DNA from 2 places in the Microcella flavibacter genome. Region 2 is predicted to be linked to the other one. Evidence: predicted binding sites of a transcription regulator. Region 2 holds the regulator's gene; the other holds the start of a gene.
The links. Region 2 encodes HspR, which represses chaperone genes until heat shock. Its sites were predicted from a motif close to AAGTTGAGTCNNNNNGACTCAACTT; they were not measured.
Positions count from the first base shown of each region.

Region 1 (6,442 bases), 500 kb from region 2:
CGGAACCTGGAGCTCAGTGGCCGCGGCCACGATGTCGGCCCCGATCACGATGGTGTTCGGAGCGCTCGAGCAATCGGCGAGCGCGGTGGTGAGGTCGGTGATCGTCGTCACGGTCGACGTCGCCGCCGCGGCCGGGGCGACGGTCGACCCGAGAACGAGGGCGGACGTCGCGGCGAGGAGAACAACGGTTCGAGGTGCGCGCAAGGGGGGTCCCGTCGTCGGCGACAAGTGTCGGAGAGCCTCAGTGTAAGCAGGGGGAGTGCCGTAATGACAGCACGGGATCGCCCGCATGCAAAGGGCGGCTGCAGGATGCCCGGCGCGAGCCGCGCGTCAGCCCACGCCCTCCGGCGCCCAGCGGCACGCCGCGAGGTCGAGGCGGTAGGCGTCGGGCTCGCCGCGCGGGCCCCGCCACCGGAGCGGAGTGGACTCGCGCTCGTAGTGCTCGAGCGCCGCGGCCTCGTGGCCGGCGGGAGGGCGCGCGTCGGCGCGCACGACCCGCCACCACGGCAGGCTCGAGCCCTCGCCGGCCATGACGCGGCCGACCGCCCGGGCTCCGCGGGAGCCGAGGGCGGCGGCGACGTCTCCGTAGGTCATGACGCGGCCGGAGGGGATCTCGGCGACGACGACCAGCACGGCGCCGCCGAAATCGAGCGGCGCGGGTGCGTCGTCGCGCGCGGGCTGCGGGCGGGCATCCATCGCAGGGGAGGGGCGGAGGGGCGAGCGGGAGCGGCGGCGCTAGATGCCCAGCGAGCCGATCTTCTCGCCGTACTCGGTCTCGCCGACCTCGACGAAGCCGAGGCGCTGGAAGAAGGCGCCGGGGCCGTCGTCGCCGGTCTCCCAGATGACGGTGATCGCGTCGAAGCCGCGCGACTTTGCCTCGGCGGCGAGCTCGTGCACGGCGAAGCGGCCGACCCCCTGGCCCTGCTTGGTGGCGTCGACGTTCACCCGCCAGATGCAGGCGCGGAACTCGGGGCGGTCGTGCTCGGCGTCGAAGTTGCCGCGGATGAAGCCGACCACCTCGTCGCCGCGCAGGACGACGCGGGCCCAGGTGGTGGTCGGATTGAGGTACGCGTCGGCCGCCGAGTACGAGACGGGCGTGACGTACTGCTCCTGCCCGGGGCGCAGGGTGAGGCCGTTGGCCGCCACGATGGTCTTCGCCGACAGCTCTTCCAGCCGCAGTTCGCTCATGTCCTCAGGCTATCGAGATCCCCGCGGACGGGGGCGGGAGATTTATCTCGATATCGAGATACCTCGGGCGAGCCGCTAGACTTCTGCGGGCTCCGCCGCAGGTGCGACGGACACCAGAAAGGACCCCGTGCAGAAGATCAAGGTCGAAGGAACGGTCGTCGAGCTCGACGGCGATGAGATGACCCGCATCATCTGGCAGTTCATCAAGGACCGCCTCATCCACCCGTACCTCGACGTCACGCTCGAGTACTACGACCTCGGAATCCAGCACCGCGACGAGACCGACGACCAGGTCACGATCGACGCGGCGCACGCCATCCAGAAGCACGGCGTCGGCGTCAAGTGCGCCACCATCACGCCCGACGAGGCGCGCGTCGAGGAGTTCGGCCTCAAGAAGATGTGGCGCAGCCCGAACGGCACGATCCGCAACATCCTCGGCGGCGTGATCTTCCGCGAGCCGATCATCATCTCGAACATCCCCCGCCTCGTGCCGGGCTGGAACAAGCCGATCATCATCGGCCGTCACGCCTTCGGCGACCAGTACCGCGCCACCGACTTCCTGTTCAAGGGCGAGGGCACGCTGACCGTCGAGTTCACCCCGAAGGACGGCGGCGAGGCCCAGAAGTTCGAGGTCTACCAGTCGCCCGGCGACGGCATCGCGCAGGTGCAGTACAACCTCGACGCCTCGATCATCGACTTCGCGCGGGCCTCGCTCAACTACGGCCTCTCGCGCAACTACCCGGTGTACCTCTCGACGAAGAACACCATCCTCAAGGCCTACGACGGCCGCTTCAAGGATCTGTTCCAGGAGATCTACGAGAACGAGTTCAAGGACAAGTTCGAGGCCGCCGGCATCACCTACGAGCACCGCCTCATCGACGACATGGTCGCGAGCGCGATGAAGTGGGAGGGCGGCTACGTCTGGGCCTGCAAGAACTACGACGGCGACGTGCAGAGCGACACCGTGGCCCAGGGCTTCGGCTCGCTCGGCCTCATGACCAGCGTGCTCACGACGCCCGACGGCAGGATCGTCGAGGCCGAGGCGGCGCACGGCACGGTCACGCGCCACTACCGTCAGCACCAGCAGGGCAAGCCGACGTCGACCAACCCGATCGCGTCGATCTTCGCCTGGACCCGCGGGCTCATGCACCGCGGCAAGCTCGACGGCAACGCCGAGCTCATCACCTTCGCCGAGACCCTCGAGGACGTCGTCATCACGACCGTCGAGAGCGGCAAGATGACGAAGGACCTCGCGCTGCTCGTCGGCCCCGACCAGCAGTGGCTCACCACCGAGGCCTTCCTCGAGGCCCTCGACGAGAACCTGCAGCAGCGCCTGGCCTAGCGCCGAGCGCGCGGTCGTCGACGACGGCCGCCAGAACGAGGGATGCCCGCGACGACTCGTCGCGGGCATCCTGCGTTCTCGGCAGAGGGCGGGCTAGGCCGAGACCTCCGCGCGATCCTGGGTCGTGGCGACGCTGATCTTGCGCGGCTTCGCCTTCTCGACCACGGGGATCATGACGCTCAGCACGCCGTTCTCGTAGTGCGCCGAGATGCCCTCGGTGTCGATGTCGTTGCCGAGGGTGAGCTGGCGCAGGAACGAGCCGGCGGGGCGCTCACGGGTGAGCCACTGCACGCCCTCCTGCGAGCGCGGGGTGCGCTCGGCGCGGATCGTCAGCAGCTGCCCGTCGACGTCGACGTCGACCGAGCCCGGGTCGATGCCGGGCAGATCGGCGCTGAGCACGAAGTGGTCGCCGTCGCGGTAGAGGTCCATGGGCATGAGACGCGGGCTCTCGCGCCGGTCGAGCAGGCTGCCGGCCATGCGGTCGAACTCGCGGAACGGGTCGAAGAGCATCGACATGGGGATCGTCCTCCTGGGTGACTGCCGCCCTCGCGGGCGGGGTTCCGAGAGTTGAGTCGGGGCGACTCAACTGCGGATAAATTAGCACTCGACCCGCGAGAGTGCCAGCCCCCGCCGAGTACGTTCGTGCAGGGCGAACGGATGCCCCGCCGAGGCCGCCCGAGGGTGCTCAGTACCCCGCGAAGTAGTCCGTGCGCACGCGCTTCGCGCCGGCGGCGCGCAGGGCCGAGGCGCCCGCGGCGACCACGGCGGGGGAGCCCGAGACGTAGCCCCGGCGCTGCCCGATGTCGGGCACGTGCTCGCGCAGGGCATCCACCGTCAGCGCATCGCGATCGAGCACGACGATGCGCGCCCCCGCCTGCTCGAGCGTCTCGCGGTAGAGGTGCTCGTCGGGGCTCGAGGGCACGAGCACGGCGACGACGTCGCGCTGCTCGCCGCGGTGCGCGAGCTCGGCGAGCTGGCTCACGAAGGGGGTCACGCCGATGCCGCCCGCGACGAGCACCAACGGCGTCGCGGCATCCTTCGGCAGCACGAAGTCGCCGCTCACCTGCGTGGCGCGCACGAGCGAGCCCGGCTCGAGGGCGGCGAGCTCGCGCTTGAAGGACGAGCCCTCGGCGAGCATCCGGGTGCCGATGGCGACGTGCTCGGCGGACGGGGCCGAGGCGATGGAGAAGATGCGGCGGGTGCCGCGCACGTCGGCCTTGTGCGGCAGGTGCAGCTCGAGCCACTGGCCCGCCTCGAACGGCACCGGGCGGGTCGGGGTGAAGCGCAGCTCGACCGCGGAGTCGGAGAGGGGGCGCGAGTCGACGAGGCGCAGCGCGAAGCCGCGGCGGCGCGAGACCGCGAAACCGACGAGGTTGCCGACGACGAGGGCGAGCTCGGGGGAGTTCGCGAGCAGGAACGGGCCGACCGGCTGCGCGAAGGGCAGGAAGATGAGCAGGCCCGCGACGGCGGCGACGAGCACCTGCTGCCACCGCCGGGGCGGGAGGGTGAGGGGCTCGGTGAGCATGTAGCCGGCGAGGAACACCACGGGCGTCAGCAGCACAGCGTTCTGCAGCACGTCGAGCGCGGGCAGGCCGACCGCGATGCCGCGGCCCACGTACACGACGACCGCGACGGCGACGAAGACGACGCCGATCTCGAGCCGGCGCGTGCGGTCGAGCAGCAGCAGCGCGCCGATCGCGACCACCGGCAGCATCGCGGCGGTGCCGATCCACCAGATGCCGACGGTGAGGCCGAAGAAGCCCGCGATGAGGACACCGGTCGCCGCGGGGTTGAGCAGGTGCCGCCCGCGCCAGACGAGCAGGTACTTCGACAGCGCGGCGAGGACTCCGGCGGCGGCGGCGCCGACGAGGCTCATGGTCGTGGCCTGCGGCGGCACGAGGCAGGCGATGATGAGCGCGGTGATGACGCTCGACTCGCGATGCGGCACGACGCGCGCGAGGCGCGCCGCGACCTCGTTCGCGCCGATCGTGGCGACGAGCACCACGCCGGTGACGCCGAGCAGGCCGAGCGGGTCGACCCCGATGATCCCGACGGCGCCGAGCACGACGCCCATGACGATGACGGCGGCGAGGGCGCCGACCGTGAGGCGGTACATGCTGACGCGGCCCGTGACGGCGTCGATCGCGGCTCTCATCGGAACAGCTCACCCTTCCAGTCGGCGCTCGACTCGATCGAGCCGTCCGAGAGCATCCTCACCCATGCGACGCCCAGCCGGTCGCCGATCGCGTGCGGATCGCCGAGCAGCAGCGCGGTGGCCGCCCCGTCGGCCACGAGCGCCGAGTCGGCGACCGCGAAGGTGCCGATCACGCCCTCGTCGATCGGGCGGCCGGTGACGGCGTCGACGATGTGGTGCAGGCCCGCGCCCCAGCGGCGGCGATCGAGCGCGCTCGCGCACAGGGCGCGGCCGTCGGCGAGCTCGACGACGCCGATCGCCTTGGCCGGGTTGGCCGGGTTCTGCAGCGCGACGCGCAGCCCCGCACCGCCCCAGGCGCGCAGGTCGCCGCTCGCGTCCACGATCGGGTCGACCACGTCGTGCTCGCGCAGCACCTCGCCGACGAGGTCGACGAGCAAGCCCTTGCCCGCGGCGCCGACGTCGAGCGTCACCGGGGCGACGGCGTCGAGCCGCAGATCGCCGTCGGCGGAGCGCACGAGCGTGATCGCGTCCTCCCACACGGGCGCCGCGAGCGGCGGGCCCGAGGGTTCGAGCCGGTAGGCGGCGTCGTAGCCGAGGCGCTCGAGCGAGGCTCCGACGAGCGGGCTCATGCGGCCGCCGGTGAGGGCGTAGAGCTGCTCGTACAGGCCGAGCAGCGGTGCGGCATCCTGCGGCAGCGGCCACGAGCCGGGGGCGGCGGCGATGCGGGCGACGAGGGAGTCGTCACGGAACCGCGACCAGTCGGCGTCGAAGCGCGCGATGCGCCGGGCGACCGCCGCGCGCGCCTCGGCGGGGATGCCGCCGGGGGCCTCGATCGACCAGGGGACGCCGATCGCCTCGAACGTCCAGGCCTCATCGACCGGGGCCGAGGCCTCAGCCGACGAGAGCATCCGCCTTGATCGCCTCGAGGGCCTCGAGGAACCCGCCGCTCGTGAGCGACGAGCCCGCGACCCGGGTGACCTGCAGCTCGTCGATGTCCTTGCCGACGACCTCGGCCTCGATGCCGCCGACGAACTGGTCCTGGTAGTACTGCGTCGTCGAGTTGCTGCCGCCGGGCGTCACCGCCACGGCCGTCACGATGTCGCCCTCGAGGGTGAGCTGCACGATGACCGACTCGGTGCCGTTCGGCGACTGGTAGGCGCCGCTCGCGCTGTACTCGCCGTCGGTGTACTCGGCCGAGGTGTCGGCGGGGCCGGCGGGCCCCTCGGCGGCCGCATCGCCCGCCGCCGAGCATCCGGCGAGCGTGCCGAGCAGGGCGAAGGATGCCGCTGCCGCGGACGCGGGAGCGGAGAACGAGCGGGCGCGAGAGGTCATGGGGTCTTCCGGAGGAGGTCGTGGGCGTCGATGCGGGGCGAGGGCGACGTGATCAGCATCCCGACGCCCGGTGGGTATTCGCTGTGCTCGGTGGGAGCGATTGCTGCACGGTCGATGCGAGGCGCCGAGGATTCGGTGGATACCCCGGTGGACGCAGAGTTCACCCGGTGGAAACAGAAAGGGTTGTCTACCCGCTTTCGGGGGGCTTATGGTGAGGCCACCACCCGAGCCCGACGACGACGTCGGGCCGTTCACGCCCTCCACGAGAAGGATGCACACCGCTGTGACACTAAGGGAGAGCCGCTCGTCGGCCCAGCACCGTCCACACCGTCCGCTCGCCCGAACCGCCGCAGCAGCCGCCACCGCGGCGCTCGTGGCCGCGAGCCTGCTGACGGGCACCGCCGCGAACGCGGCCCCCGGCGCTC
Region 1 is NZ_CP051299.1:438,742-445,183, forward strand. It holds gene HGB54_RS02075 (hypothetical protein) at 1-204, opposite strand, end outside; gene HGB54_RS02080 (MGMT family protein) at 331-696, opposite strand; gene HGB54_RS02085 (GNAT family N-acetyltransferase) at 736-1,188, opposite strand; gene HGB54_RS02090 (NADP-dependent isocitrate dehydrogenase) at 1,316-2,530, shown strand; gene HGB54_RS02095 (Hsp20/alpha crystallin family protein) at 2,624-3,046, opposite strand; gene HGB54_RS02100 (FAD-dependent oxidoreductase) at 3,216-4,685, opposite strand; gene HGB54_RS02105 (FAD:protein FMN transferase) at 4,682-5,593, opposite strand; gene HGB54_RS02110 (hypothetical protein) at 5,577-6,017, opposite strand; gene HGB54_RS02115 (S8 family peptidase) at 6,391-6,442, shown strand, end outside.
Region 1: the regulator HspR is predicted to act here: its motif matches at 3,095-3,119, upstream of HGB54_RS02095 (Hsp20/alpha crystallin family protein).

Region 2 (6,442 bases):
TGCTCGCCGGCCGCACCGTGATCGACACCAACAACTACTACCCGCAGCGCGACGGGCAGATCGCCGAGCTCGACGACGAGACCCTGACCACCGCCGAGTACGTCGCCCGGCACTTCTCGGGCGCGACCGTCGTCAAGGCGTTCAACCACATCCCGAGCGACGACATCACCGCGCAGGCCGAGCCGAGCGGCACCGAGAACCGTCGTGCGCTCGCCGTCTACTCCGACGACGAGAACGCGAAGGGCCTCGTCTCGTCGCTCATCGACGAGATCGGCTTCGACCCCTACGACGGCGGAACCCTCGCCGACAGCTGGCGCATCCAGCGCGACACCCCCGCCTACGGTCCGCGCTTCACGGCGGCCGAGCTCGAGGCGAAGCTCGCCGAGGCGAAGCGCTACCGCGACATGTGACCTCGCGCCGGCGCCCTCGTCACCGACTCAGGCGCGCGGCACCACGGCCTCGAGCAGCTGCGCCCACCGGGCGGCGGCCCGCTCGGGGCCGTTCGCGTCGGCCCACGCGCGCGCGGCGGTCGACATCCGCTGGATGCCCTGCGCATCGCCCAGCACGTCGCCGAGCGCCTCGGCGAGCGCCGCGATGTCGCCCGAGGGCACGAGCCGCCCCGTCACGCCGTCCTGGATGGTCTCGCCGGGGCCGTAGGGCGCGTCGTAGCTGACCGCCGGGCAGCCGCGGGCGGCCGCCTCGAGCAGCACGAGCGACTGCCCCTCGTAGAGCGTCGTGAGCACGAGCGCGGCGGCGGTGCGCAGCTGCTCCGGGGCGGCGGGGTCGTGGCCGTGCAGCGTGACGCGGTCGACGAGCCCGAGCGCCGCGATGAGCGCGGTGAGCTCGGCGCGCAGCGCCCCGTCGCCGTAGACGTCGAGCCGCGCATCCGGATGCCGCTCGAGCACCGCCGGCCACGCCCGGATCGCGTGGTCGACCCGCTTGCCGGGGGCCAGCCGCGCGATCATGACGGCGCGCAACGGGTCGCGCGCGAGCTCGGGTCCGGGCGCCGGCTGGGCGGGGTGCGGCACGACGAACGAGCGCGCGACGTGCTCGCCGAAGCGCCCGTGCACCTCGTCGCGCTGCCGCTGCGTGAGCCAGGCGACCGCGTCGTAGTCGCCGATCGTGTCGATCCAGCCGGCCCAGCTCGCGTCCATGGGCGCGTCGGCCGTGTACGGCGGGCCGACATGGGCGCTGTGCACCGTGTGCACGACGGTCAGGCCCGGGATGCCCGTCACGAGCTCCCCGACCTGCCGGGCCTCGACGATCGCGACGACGGGAAGCCGCGCCCGACCGGCCGTCTCGTCGGAGCGGGCCGCCTCGCGCACGACGTGCAGCATCCACGCCCGGTACAGCCCGCGGAACCCGTCGAGCCGGCCGAGCTCGCGCCCATCGGCGGCGAGCACGGGCACCTCGACCTCGGCGCGCCACCAGTCGGCGCGGCCCGAGATGTAGGGCAGGCGGAAGAGCGGCCGGCCCTCGGCGTCGAGGAAGTCGGTGTGGGTGATCGCGCCCTCGGTGTCGCGGACGAGGATGCGCCAGGGGATGCCGCGCGCGTCGAGGTCGGCGGGGTCGGGGGTGCCGGTCTCCGGCCCCGGGTCGGCGGGCGCGGGCGCCAGCTCGGCCGCCTCGCGCAGGATCGCGGGATGCTCGCGCACCGCCTCGAGGATCGTCCGCAGCCGCGTTCCGTCATCGGCGAGCCCGATCGCCCGGAACCCCTCGAGGAACCCGTCCGACTCGGGCGCGAGGTCGAAGGCGAGCAGCGTCGCGCGCACCCCGGCCCGCTCAGCGAAGAGCCGCGCCCGGCTGAGCGTCGCGACCGTGTACCCGCCGTCGAGCCCCGGCCTCAGCCGGCTCGTCGCGATCAGGTAGTGGGCCGCGGGGAACGCGGCGGTCGGCTCGGGCACGGGGTTCAGGCTAGCGAGCGCGGCGGTCGGCTGCGCTCAGCGGCGGCGCGACGCCGTCACGGTGAACTTCGCGTCGCGCGCGACCTGCCGCGTCGAGCCGATGACGCGCTCGAGCTCGGGCGTGTACTTCAGGTGCGAGTTGAAGACGCACCACAGCTCGCCGCCGGGGCGCAGCACGCGCGCCGCCTCGGTGAACAGCCGGCGGGCCATGCCCGTGTGCACGGCGGCGCCCACGTGGAACGGCGGGTTGAGCAGGATGAGGTCGGCCGTGCCCTCCGGCACCCCGTCGAGCCCGTCCGCCCAGCGCGCCTCGACATCGACGCCGTTCGCCTCGGCGGTCAGGCGGGTCGAGCGCACGGCCGCCGCCGAGACGTCGGTCGCGATGACGCGGCCGGCCGGGTTCTCGCGGGCGAGCAGCGCGGCGACGACGCCGGTGCCGCTGGCCAGGTCGATCGCGGTGCTCCAGGCGGGCATCCGGTGCCGCTGCGCCAGCAGGGCGCGCGTGCCGATATCGAGGGATGCCCCCGCGAACGCCCCCGGCGCCGCGACGATCTCGAGCCCCAGCTCGGCCTCGTGCGCCCGCTCGGGCTCGCGCAGCGCCACGCCGGAGCGCGGCTCGCGCGCGGTCAGCAGCCGCGACTTCTGCCGCGCCAGCGACACGTCGATGCGGCCGAACGAGGCCTTCAGCACGTCGTTCATGCCCAGGCTCATGTGCTTGATCATGCCGCCGGCGACGAGCACGACCTCGGGCGCCGCCTCGCGGGCGACGACGCGGGCCAGCTCGTCGAGGGCGTCGAGCGCGCGCGGCAGGCGGGCGAGCACGAGGGATGCCCCGCGCACGGCATCCGCCGCCTCGTCGTGCACGGCGAAGCCCTCGAGGGCCGCGCGCCCCGCGTTGCCCTGCAGCGCCTCGCGCCCGACGATCGAGTCCTGCCAGACGTGCACCCGCGCGGCCCCGAGGGCGAGCAGGCCGAGCGTGAGCGCGCCGTGGGTGTCGCCCAGCACGGCGATCCGCGCCCGGGGATCCTGCCGCACCCGCTCGGCCACCGCGTCGAGCAGGTGCCGGTCGGCCGCGTCGACGGCGACGAGCGTCGCGTCGTCGACGTCGGGGGCGCGGCGCAGGCCCGCGAGCAGGGACTCGAGCGGGGAGGGAGGAGCGGGCGCGGACGCGCCCGGATCGACGCTCATCCGCGGCGCAGCGGGCGCCACACCACGAGCTGATTGGCCTTCTGGGTGCGGGTGCCGGCGCGCAGGCTGACGACCTCGCCCTCCGAGCCGGCGGCGAAGACGCGGCGGCCGGGGCGGGCGAGCATCTCGTCGGCGAGCGCCGCCTCGAGCGTGCGCACGCGCTCGCGCAGGCTCGTCACCTCGTTCTCGAGCTCGAGGATGCGGCGGATGCCCTCGAGGTTGAGCCCCTCCGAGCTCAGCTGCGCGATCTCGCGCAGCTGCACGACGTCGCGCATCGAGTAGCGGCGGCTCTGCCCGGCGGTGCGGGTGGGCGAGACGAGCCCGAGGCGGTCGTACTGCCGCAGGGTCTGGGGGTGCATCCCGGCCAGTTCGGCCGCGACGGCGATCGCGAACAGCGGGCTGTGCTCATCCATGCTCGCCATCCTGCCCCTCCTCGGTCTCGGTGTCAGCGGCTACGCGCGGGCGCGCGCCAGCAGGTCGTCGCGGGGGTTCTCCTCCGGCAGGGCCGCGGCGAACTCCTCGAGCTTCTTCTTCGCCTCGGCGCTCAGGTGGCTCGGAACGGCCACCTGCACCGTCGCGAGCAGGTCGCCCGTGCCCTTCGGCGTGACGACGCCGCGGCCCTTGACCCGCAGCACGCGGCCGCTGGGGGTGCCGGGCGCGACGCGCAGCTTGACGGGCTCGCCGCCGAGCGTCGGCACCTCGATCGTCGCGCCGAGCGCCGCCTCGTGAAAGGTGACGGGCACGTCGACGCGCAGGTTGAGGTGCTCGCGCTGGAACACGGGATGCGGGCGCACCTGCACCGTCAGCACCAGGTCGCCCGGCTCGCCGCCGGTCATGCTCTGCTCGCCCTTGCCGCGCAGGCGGATCTTCTGCCCGTCGGCGACCCCCGCGGGGATCTTCACGGAGAGCGGGCGCCCGCCCGAGCGCTCGAGCTGCACGGTGTCGCCCTGGATGGCGGTCATGAACTCGAGCGAGACCTGCGCCGTCTGGTCGCGGCCCTTCTGCGGCCCGCGGCCGAAGCCGGCCGGGCCGCCGGTGCCGCCCTGGGCGCCGAACAGACCGCCGAAGATGTCCTCGAAGCCGCCGCCGGCGGGGAAGCCGCCGGCCTGCGCGCGGCGCCCGCCGGGCGCTCCGCCGCCGAACATGCCGCCGAAGACGTCGTCGAAGCCGCCGCCCTGAGCGCCGCCTGCGCTGAAGCGGGCTCCCGAGCCCATGGCCCGGATCTGGTCGTACTCGGCGCGCTGCTCGGCGTCGGAGAGCACCGAGTAGGCCTCGCTGATCTCCTTGAACCGCGCCTCGGCGGCAGCATCCCCCGCATTCGAATCGGGGTGGTACTGCCGCGCGAGGGTGCGGTACTTCTTCTTGAGCTCGGCCTCCGTCGCGGTCTTCGGCAGGCCGAGCACCGCGTAGAAGTCCTTCTCGAACCAGTCGTTGCTGGCCATCGGGCGCTCTAGCCCTCCGGCGTGAAGACGGCCACCTTCGCCGCCCGCACGAGGCGGTCGCCGAGGGCGTAGCCGACCTCGATGACGTCGCCCACGGTGTTGACGGTGACGTCGGGCTTCGGCAGCTGCACGAGCGCCTCGTGGAAGCTGGGGTCGAAGGGCTCGCCCACCTCGCCCACGCGGCGCAGGCCGTACTTCTCGAACCCGGAGCGCAGCTTCTGCGCGACGAGCGCGAGCGGGCCGTCCTCCAGGTCGCCATGAGCGGATGCCCGATCGAGGTCGTCGATGGCCGGCAGCATCGTGCGCACGACCTCGGCGATGACCGCCTCGCGGTTCGCCGCGCGGTCGCGCTCGACCCGGGTGCGGAAGTTCGCGAGCTCCGCCTCGGCGCGGGCGGCGCGGTCGCGGTACTCCTCGATCTCGCGCTGCCCGGCCTCGGAGAGGATGTGGTCGATGTCGGCGTCGAGGTCGTTCGCGCCGTCGGCCGGCGCGCTCGCGGCCGCGGCCGCCCCGGGCGGGGGCTCGGCCGAGGAGGAGGTCTCGACGTCGGCGTCCTCCGCCGCGATGAGCTCCTCGGCCGAGGCCGCGTCGGTCACGGCGCCGTCCTCGGCGAGCGGCTCGGCGCCCGCGGGCACCTCGCCGTTCGCCGCGGTCACGTCGTCGATCGGCAGGTCGCGCGTCTCCCCCGTCTCGGGGTCGACGAACTTGCGCGACTTGATGACCGGTTTGCGATCGTCGTCCTTGCGCTTGCGAGCCATGACTACTTCTTGTCCTTGTCGTCCTCGTCGTCCACGATCTCGGCGTCGACGACGTCGTCATCGTCCTTCGCGCCGGTGGAGCCCTCGGCGCCCTCCGCGCTCGCGTCGGCGGCCGCGGCCTGCGAGGAGGCGTAGATGGCCTCGCCGAGCTTCGACTGCGAGGCGTTGAGCGCGTCGAACGCGGTCTTCACGGCCGCGTCGTCGTCACCCGCGAGCGCCGTCTTGAGGGCATCCACATCGGCCTGCACCTCGCCCTTGACGTCGTCGGGCAGCGAGGCCTCGTTCTCCTTGATGAGCTTGTCGATCGAGTAGGCGAGCTGCTCGGCGTTGTTGCGCACCTCGGCCGCCTCGCGGCGCTGCTTGTCCTCCGCCGCGTGCTCCTCGGCCTCGCGCACCATGCGCTCGATGTCCTCCTTGCCGAGCGACGAGCCGCCCGTGATGGTCATCGACTGCTCCTTGCCGGTGCCCTTGTCCTTCGCCGAGACGTGCACGATGCCGTTCGCGTCGATGTCGAAGGTGACCTCCACCTGAGGGATGCCGCGGGGGGCCGGCGCGATGCCGGTGAGCTCGAAGGTGCCGAGGTTCTTGTTGTCGCGGGTGAACTCGCGCTCGCCCTGGAAGACCTGGATCGCGACCGAGGGCTGGTTGTCGTCGGCCGTGGTGAAGGTCTCGCTGCGCTTGGTCGGGATGGCCGTGTTGCGCTCGATGAGCTTCGTCATGATGCCGCCCTTGGTCTCGATGCCGAGGCTCAGGGGGGTGACGTCGATGAGCAGCACGTCCTTGCGCTCGCCCTTCAGCACGCCGGCCTGCAGGGCGGCGCCCACGGCGACGACCTCGTCGGGGTTCACGCTCTTGTTGGGCTCCTTGCCGCCGGTGAGCTTCTTGACGAGCTCGGTGACGGCGGGCATGCGGGTCGAGCCGCCGACGAGCACGACGTGCGCGATGTCGGAGACCTTGACGCCGGCCTCGCGGATGACGTCGTCGAAGGGCTTCTTGGTGCGGTCGAGCAGGTCGCTCGTGAGCTCCTCGAACTTGGCGCGGGTGAGCGACTCGTCGAGGTTCGCCGGGCCGTTCTCGGTGAGCGAGAGGTAGGGCAGCTGGATGTTCGTGCTCGTCGAGCCCGAGAGCTCCTTCTTCGCCTGCTCGGCGG
Region 2 is NZ_CP051299.1:2,555,747-2,562,188, forward strand. It holds gene HGB54_RS12190 (NADPH-dependent F420 reductase) at 1-410, shown strand, start outside; gene HGB54_RS12195 (glycosyltransferase) at 438-1,904, opposite strand; gene HGB54_RS12200 (class I SAM-dependent methyltransferase) at 1,941-3,092, opposite strand; gene HGB54_RS12205 (heat shock protein transcriptional repressor HspR) at 3,089-3,505, opposite strand; gene HGB54_RS12210 (DnaJ C-terminal domain-containing protein) at 3,545-4,534, opposite strand; gene HGB54_RS12215 (nucleotide exchange factor GrpE) at 4,543-5,292, opposite strand; gene dnaK (molecular chaperone DnaK) at 5,295-6,442, opposite strand, start outside.